DNA from 2 places in the Nonomuraea sp. NPDC051191 genome. Region 1 is predicted to be linked to the other one. Evidence: riboswitches for the same ligand, from Rfam matches in the RefSeq annotation. Region 1 holds a riboswitch; the other holds the start of a gene.
What was found. A riboswitch is a leader RNA that binds a small molecule or an ion and turns the genes downstream of it on or off. The one in region 1 is predicted to bind glycine.
Positions count from the first base shown of each region.

Region 2: linked by a shared signal. The riboswitch ahead of gcvP (aminomethyl-transferring glycine dehydrogenase) and the one ahead of gcvT (glycine cleavage system aminomethyltransferase GcvT) in region 1 are both predicted to bind glycine.

Region 1 is NZ_JBITEZ010000007.1:349,415-353,593, reverse strand. It holds gene ACIA8R_RS22560 (M28 family peptidase) at 45-1,418, shown strand; glycine riboswitch at 1,632-1,729, shown strand; glycine riboswitch at 1,750-1,849, shown strand; gene gcvT (glycine cleavage system aminomethyltransferase GcvT) at 1,884-2,969, shown strand; gene gcvH (glycine cleavage system protein GcvH) at 2,966-3,355, shown strand; gene ACIA8R_RS22545 (L-serine ammonia-lyase) at 3,415-4,179, shown strand, end outside.
Region 2 is NZ_JBITEZ010000010.1:320,319-324,497, forward strand. It holds gene ACIA8R_RS29125 (FHA domain-containing protein) at 1-90, shown strand, start outside; gene ACIA8R_RS29130 (MerR family transcriptional regulator) at 114-740, shown strand; gene ACIA8R_RS29135 (bifunctional nuclease family protein) at 873-1,343, shown strand; gene ACIA8R_RS29140 (MerR family transcriptional regulator) at 1,491-2,111, shown strand; glycine riboswitch at 2,160-2,256, shown strand; gene gcvP (aminomethyl-transferring glycine dehydrogenase) at 2,423-4,179, shown strand, end outside.

The sequences.
Region 1 (4,179 bases):
CCAGCCCCCTTGAGCCCCTTCAGGAGCCACAGATCGTGAACGCCATGCTCAGGTTGGGCGCCGCGGCCACCGCCGCGCTGGCCCTGACCCTCACCTCGCCGGCCGGACCGGCCGGCGCCGCCGCCGACCCCCCGCCTGACATCCCCGTCTCGAACGTCACGGCGCATCTGAGCCAGTTGCAGTCCATCGCCACGAGCAACGGCGGCAACCGCGCCTCGGGCAGGCCGGGCTTCACCGCCTCGATCAACTACATCAAGGGCAAGCTCGACGCGGCCGGGTTCACCACCCGGGTGCAGAGCTTCAGCGGCGGCAGCAACCTGATCGCCGACTGGCCGGGCGGCCCGGCCAACCAGACCGTGATGCTCGGCGCCCACCTCGACAGCGTCGCGGCCGGCCCCGGGATCAACGACAACGGTTCCGGCTCGGCCGCGCTCCTGGAGAACGCCCTCACCCTCGCCGCCCGCAGGCCCACGCTCACCAAGCACGTGCGGTTCGGCTGGTGGGGCGCCGAAGAGGCGGGCATGGTCGGGTCCAGGTACTACGTGCAGAACGGCGGCGCGAGCGGCGTCGAGGTGTACCTGAACTTCGACATGATCGCCTCGACCAACGCCGGTTACTTCGTCTACGACGACGACGCGGCGATCCAGCGGACCTTCAACGACTACTTCGCCACCATCGGCCTGCAGACCGAGGGTGACAGGGAAGGCGACGGCCGCAGCGACCACGCCTCCTTCAAGAGCGCCGGTGTCCGGGTCGGCGGCCTGGCCACGGGGGCCGGGGCGGTCAAGAGCTCGGCGCAGGCCGCCAAGTGGGGCGGCTCGGCCGGGCAGGCGTTCGACCGCTGCTACCACAGCGCGTGCGACAGCTACCCGAGCGCCATCAACACCACGGCGCTCGACCGCAACTCCGACGCCATCGCGTACGCCATATGGAAGCTCGCCGTGGGCACCAGCACGCCCACGGAGAACGACTACTCGATCTCGGTGACCCCGTCGTCGGCATCGGTCCAGGCCGGTCAGTCGGCTACCGCGGCGGTCAGTACCCAGGTCACGTCCGGCCAGGCGCAGAGCGTCGCGCTCTCCGCCGGGAACGTGCCGAGCGGGGTCACCGTCTCCTTCAGCCCGTCCACGATCCAGGCGGGCCAGTCGTCCACCGTCACGGTCGCCACCACCGGCGGCGCCGCGGCGGGGACGTACACCATAGGGATCAACGGCGACGGGGCGACGGCGGACCACTCCGCCTCCTTCACCCTGACCGTCGGAGGGGACGGCCAGGGCACCACCTGGACGGCTTACAAGTCGTACACGGCCGGAGACGTCGTCACTTACCAGGGGGTCAGCTACCGCTGCCTCCAGGCGCACACCAGCCTGCCGGGCTGGGAGCCGCCGAACGTGCCCGCCCTCTGGGCGCGCGCCTGATCCCCACGCGGGCCGGTTCGCGCCGGCCCGCGTCCAGGCTGCCGCGTGCGAGCTGACCTGCCATGACCGGCTCGCGCGCGGCCACCAACGCGGCCGCGGCCCCGCCTCTCCGGGGCCGCGGCCGCTTTTCGCTGCGTGCGGTGTGCCGGCGAGATCCAGGGGCGAAGCGCGACAACACCCCCATGTCGGCACTAGGCTGACGGACATCACCGGCGAAACCGTGCGGGAGAGCACTCTGACATCCGGTCAGGGTCCCTGAAGGAGCAAGCCCTCCCCGCGAACCTCTCAAGGCAAAGGACCGCGCGGCAGCCCTGTAAGGCGTTCTTACGGGGAGGTGACCTCTGGAAAGCAGGCCCTGGGGGCCTCGCCGAAGGTGAAAGTCCGGTAAAACTCGGGCGAAGCTCTCAGGCATCCATGACAGAGGGGGAGGATGCTGGCATCCAATCCTGTCCTGAGGTGCGACAAATGTCCCGACCTACGCCGCTACGAGACGTCCACGAGGCCCTAGGCGCCACGCTGACCGACTTCGCCGGGTGGCTCATGCCGCTCCGGTACGGCAGCGAGTCGGCGGAGCACAAAGCCGTACGCGAGGCGGCCGGGCTGTTCGACCTCTCGCACATGGGTGAGATCTTCCTGACCGGCCCGCAGGCCGCAGACGCCCTCGACTACGCGCTGGTCGGCCACCTGTCGGCGCTCGCGCCCGGCCGGGCCAGGTACACGATGATCGTGGACGAGCGCGGCGGGGTCCTCGACGACCTGATCGTCTACCGGCTGGCGGACGAGGAGTTCATGGTGGTGGCCAACGCCTCGAACTCCGACAAGGTCCTAGAAGAGCTGAAAAATCGTACGAAGTCGTATGACGCGGTGGTCGATGACCGCTCCCAGCAGTACGCCCTCATCGCCATCCAGGGCCCGAGGGCCCAGGAGATCCTGGCCACGCTCACCGACGCCGACCTCGACGGCCTCAAGTACTACGCGGGCCTGCCCGGCCAGGTCGACGGCCGCCAGGCGCTCATCGCCCGTACCGGCTACACCGGCGAGGACGGCTTCGAGCTGTTCGTCGCCAACCAGGACGCCGTGCCGCTCTGGCGCGCCCTGGAGGCGGCCGGCGAGCCGCACGGGCTCAAGGCCGCCGGTCTGTCCAGCCGCGACACCCTCAGGCTGGAGGCCGGCATGCCGCTCTACGGCAACGAGCTGAGCTCCGACCTGACCCCGTTCGACGCGGGGCTGGGCAGAGTGGTGAAATTCGACAAGCCCGGTGACTTCGTCGGCCGGGCGGCGCTGGAGGCGGTCAAGGACGACCAGCCCCGCCGCCGCCTCGTCGGCCTGGTCGCCCAGGGCCGCCGGGTGCCGCGTCACGGCTACCCGGTCACCCGCGACGGCGCCGTCGTCGGCGAGGTCACCAGCGGTGCGCCCTCCCAGACCCTGGGGAAGCCCATCGCGATGGCCTACGTGGACGCCGGGGTCGACACAGGTCTGGCCGTGGACATCCGGGGCAGCCAAGAACCTATGGACCTGGTCGAGCTGCCCTTCTACAGGAGGAACAAGTGAGCAACATCCCTGACGACCTGAACTACACCAAGGAGCACGAGTGGGTGTCGGGCGTGGACGACGGCATCACCGTGACCGTCGGCATCACGGCCTTCGCCGCCGAGGCTCTTGGTGACGTCGTCTTCGTGCAGCTCCCCGAGGTCGGTTCGACCGTCGAGACGGGTGACTCGGTCGGCGAGGTCGAGTCCACCAAGTCGGTGAGCGAGATCTACTCGCCCGTCGGCGGCGAGATCGTCGAGGTGAACCAGGCCGTGGTCGACGACCCGTCCCTGGCCAACAGCGACCCGTACGGCGACGGCTGGATGTTCCGCGTGCGCATGGAAGGCGACGCGGAGGACCTGCTGTCCGCCGAGGAGTACACCGCGCTCACCTCAGGCGAGTCCTGACACCAACGCCGGGGCCCGCGGCGGGCCCCGGCACTTCCTGAACTGAAGGGCGCCCATCAATGGCGATCAGCGTCTTCGACCTCTTCAAGATCGGCATCGGACCGTCCAGCTCCCACACCGGCGGCCCGATGGCCGCCGCGCACAAGTTCGCCCGTGGTCTGCATGACGACGGCCTGCTCCCCCGCGTGGCCCGCGTCGAGGTCATCCTGTACGGCTCGCTCGGCCTGACCGGCAAGGGCCACGGCAGCGACAAGGCGGTGCTGCTGGGCCTGTCCGGCGAGAAGCCCGAGCTGGTCGACGTCGACTCCATCGACGCCCGCCTGGCCGAGATGCGCGCCTCAGGCACGGTCACGCTGTTCGGCACCCGTGAGATCCCCTTCGTCGTGGGCCAGGACCTCGTCTTCGAACGCAAGATCTCCCTGCCCGAGCACCCCAACGGCATGCGCTTCACCGCCCGCGACGAGCAGGGCGAGACCCTGCGCGAGAAGGTCTACTTCTCCGTCGGCGGCGGCTTCGTCGTGGACGAGAAGGCCACGGGCGCCGACCGCATCAAGCCCGACGACACCGTCCTGCCCTACCCGTTCGCCTCGGGCGAGGAGCTGCTCAAGCACTGCTCGAACACCGGCCTGTCGATCTCCGCGCTGATGCTGGAGAACGAGAAGGCGTTCGGGCGCACCGAGGAGGAGATCCGCTCGGGCATCCTCGACCTCTGGCGCGTGATGTCGGAGTGCGTGCGGCGCGGCATCACCAAGGAGGGCGTGCTGCCCGGCGGCCTGAAGGTCAAGCGCAGGGCCAACCAGCTCCACCGGCGGCTTCAGTCCGAG
Region 2 (4,179 bases), on a different contig from region 1:
ATCGAGGAGGTCCCCCTGCACTCCGGAGACGAGGTGCAGATCGGCAAGTTCCGCCTCGTCTTCCTGATGAGGGTCAACGCCGGCGCATGAGCTCACAGGCGGCACGCTCGCACATGAGCATCGGGGAGGTGCTCGCCCTGCTGCAGGGCGAGTTCCCCGACGTCACCGTGTCCAAGATCCGTTTCCTGGAGGGTGAGGGGCTCATCGAGCCCGAGCGCAGCCCCTCGGGCTACCGCAAGTTCACCCACCTCCACGTCGAGCAACTGCGTTTCATCCTGACCGAGCAGCGTGACCACTACCTGCCGCTGCGGGTGATCAAGGACAGGATGGCGGAGAGCTTCGGCCTTCCGCGCGCGGTGCAGCAGACGCAGGAGATCCGGTTCGACCGGGCCGAGCTGCTGGAAGCCGCCGGCATCGACGAGGAGACCCTCGCCGAGCTGGAGGACTACGGCCTGCTCGCCCCCGTGGCCAGGCGCTACGACGAGGAGGCGCTGAAGGTCGCGCGCAGCGTCGGCGCCCTGGCCCGCTTCGGCCTGCACGCCCGCCACCTGCGCGCGGTCAAGGCCGCCGCCGAGCGGGAGTGCGGCCTGGTCGAGCAGACCGTCGCGCCCATACTCAAGCGGCGCGCCCCCGGAGCCATCGGCGAGGCCGACGAGGCGGCCAGGGAGCTGTCCCAGCTCCTGCTCGACCTGCACGCCTCTCTGGTGCGCAGCGGGGTCAGGTCTGTCCTGGGCCGCTGAGGGCACAGAGCTGGAAGGCCGGGGCACATTCCAGGCCTGCCGGGTGTTACGTTGAAATGCATAAGCGTGTAGCAGAAGCGACCCAGTCAACAGCTGTGCCGGGCGACCGGCCGGTCGAATACGGAGCAGCCCGTGTTGCAGATGGAGGTCGTGGGCGTTCGAGTTGAGATGCCCACAAATCAGCCGATCGTCTTGCTCAAGGAGGCACACGGGGAACGGTTCCTTCCGATCTGGATCGGCATGACCGAGGCGACCGCGATCGCCCTGGCGCAGGCCGAGGAGCCGCCGCCCCGGCCGCTCACTCACGACCTGTTCAGGGACGTGCTGAGCGCGCTCGGCGTCGGGCTGCGCGCGGTCAACATCGTGGCCCTGCGTGACGGTATCTTCTTCGCCGACCTTGTGTTCTCCAACGGCGTGGAGGTGAGCGCCAGGCCGTCCGACTCGATCGCCCTGGCCCTGCGCACCGGCGCCCGCATCTTCGCCAGCGAAGAGGTGGTCCAGGAGGCCGGTGTGATCATCCCGGACGACCAGGAGGACGAGGTGGAGAAGTTCAGGGAGTTCCTTGACACGATCACTCCCGAGGACTTCGGCAGGGCGGGGTAGGTATTTCAGTGCATTTACGCTTCACGACGCGCCGAGCCGGATCGTTGACTGAGCATGGTCACGGTCCTACGGTGCAAGTGAAACCCGTGGTCGCCCTTTACGAACCCCCAGATCAGGCCGCGGGATGAGAGAAAGCCGGAGGTCCGCGTGGCGGTCAGCAGCGGCGAGGGAAAGACGGCCGGCCAGGAAGATCCGGTGCGGCGCGAGAGCGCGCGGCAGCGTGCCGGAGAGCAGGGCCTGCTCTTCGACGAGCAGCCCACGACGCTGCCCGCCGACATCGGATACCGCGGGCCCACGGCCTGCTCGGCGGCCGGCATCACCTACAGGCAGCTCGACTACTGGGCGCGTACCGGCCTGGTGGAGCCCACGATAAGAGCCGCGCACGGCTCGGGTTCGCAGCGGCTCTACAGCTTCCGCGACATCCTGGTGCTCAAGGTCGTCAAGCGGCTGCTCGACACGGGCGTGTCGTTGCAGCAGATCCGCACCGCGGTGCAGCACCTGCGTGACCGCGGGGTCGCCGACCTCGCGCAGATCACGCTCATGAGCGACGGAGTCAGCGTCTACGAGTGCACCTCGGCCGACGAGGTGATCGATCTCCTCCAGGGCGGGCAGGGCGTGTTCGGCATCGCGCTCGGCCGGGTCTGGCGCGAGGTCGAGGGCTCCCTCGCGGAGCTGCCGGGGGAACGGGCGGCGGTCGAGGACAGCGTCCCGGCCGACCATCCCACTGACGAGCTCGCCAAGCGGCGTCGCGCACGCCGCACGGGGTGAGCTGAACCGCTGAACACACCGTAGTAATCTAGGACAGAGTAAGGCTGACGACCCCGTGCGGGAGAGTCCCTGGGCCTCGGTCCTGGGGCGCCGAAGGAGCAACCCTCCCCGGAATCTCTCAGGCATCCCGTACCGCTCGGGCGAGGCAACTCTGGAAAGCAGGTGCGTCCGCCAGGCGCACCTCACCGACGGTGCAAGCCCCACGGCGGGGTGAAGCTCTCAGGTCGCGATGACGTCGCGCTGACAGAGGGGGAGATCCGGCACTCGCCCGCGCCCCGGCGCCGGTCTCCACGCCTCAGGAGGCAACCTCCATGACCGACCTGTCCGCTCCGCCGTTCTCGTCCCGGCACATCGGCCCATCGGAGTCCGAGCAGCAGCGCATGCTCGAGGCCGTGGGCTTCGAGTCCGTCGGCGATCTGGTGGCCGTGGCCGTCCCCGAGGCCATCAGGGCCAAGGACCGGCTCCAGCTCCCGCCCGCCGCGAGCGAGACCGAGGCCATCGCCGAGCTGCGCGAGCTGGCCTCCCGCAACCGGGTGCTGACCTCCATGATCGGACTGGGCTACTACGACACCGTCACGCCCGCCGTCATCCGGCGCAACCTGCTGGAGAACCCGGGCTGGTACACCGCCTACACGCCGTACCAGCCGGAGATCTCGCAGGGCCGCCTGGAGGCGCTGCTGAACTTCCAGACGGTCGTCTCCGACCTGACCGGCCTCGACGTCGCCGGCGCCTCCCTGCTGGACGAGAGCACCGCCGCGGCCGAGGCTATGACGCTGGCCCGCCGGGCGGGCAGGTCCAGGAGCGACGTGTTCGTCGTCGACGCCGACACGCTGCCCCAGACCAAGGCCGTGCTGGCCACCCGCGCCGAGCCGCTCGGCATCACGCTGGTCGAGCACGACCTCGACGGTGACCTGCCCGAGTGCTTCGGCGTGCTGGTGCAGTACCCGGGCGCCTCGGGCCGCCTGCGCGACTTCCGCGACGTGGCCGCCAGGGCGCACGAGGCGGGCGCGCTCGTCGTGGCCGCCGCCGACCTGCTGGCCCTCACGCTCGTGGCCGCCCCCGGCGAGCTGGGCGCCGACATCGCCGTCGGCTCCTCCCAGCGCTTCGGCGTCTCCTTCGGCTTCGGCGGGCCGCACGCGGCCTACATGTCCGTACGCGAGGGCCTGCAGCGGCAGATGCCCGGCCGCCTGGTCGGCGTGTCGGTCGACGTCGACGGCGACCCCGCCTACCGGCTGGCCCTGCAGACCCGCGAGCAGCACATCCGCCGCGAGAAGGCCACCAGCAACATCTGCACCGCCCAGGTCCTGCTGGCCGTGATCGCCGGCATGTACGCCGTCTACCACGGCCCCGAGGGCCTGCGCCGGATCGCCCGGCGGGTGCACCGGCACGCCGTCGCGCTGGCCGGCGGGCTGCGCGAGGCCGGCCTGGAGGTCGTGCACGGAGAGTTCTTCGACACCGTGCTCGTCCGCGTGCCCGGCCGGGCCGCCGAGGTGGTCGCCGCCGCCGCCGAGCGGGGCGTCAACCTGTGGCAGGCCGGTGACGACCACGTCTCCGTCGCCTGTGACGAGAAGACCGGCGCGGCCGAGCTGGTCAAGGTGTGGGCCGCCTTCGGCGTCGAGCGCGCGGACGCGGACGTGGACCTGGCGGCTGACGCGCTGCCGGCCGACCTGGTGCGCGAGTCGGACTTCCTGACCCACCCGGTCTTCCACAGCCACCGCTCCGAGACCGCGATGCTGCGCTACCTGCGCAGGCTCCAGGACAAGGACATCGCGCTCGACCGTTCGATGATCCCGCTCGGCTCCTGCACGATGAAGCTGAACGCGACCACCGAGATGGAGCCGATCACCTGGCCGGAGTTCGCGGGCGTGCACCCGTACGCGCCGGAGGCCCAGACCGAGGGCTACCGGGACCTCATCGGCACGCTGGAGGGCTGGCTGGCCGAGGTGACCGGCTACGACGCGGTCTCCATCCAGCCGAACGCGGGCTCCCAGGGCGAGTTCGCCGGCCTGCTGGCCATCCGCGCCTACCACCTGGCCAACGGCGACACCGAGCGCGACGTGTGCCTGAT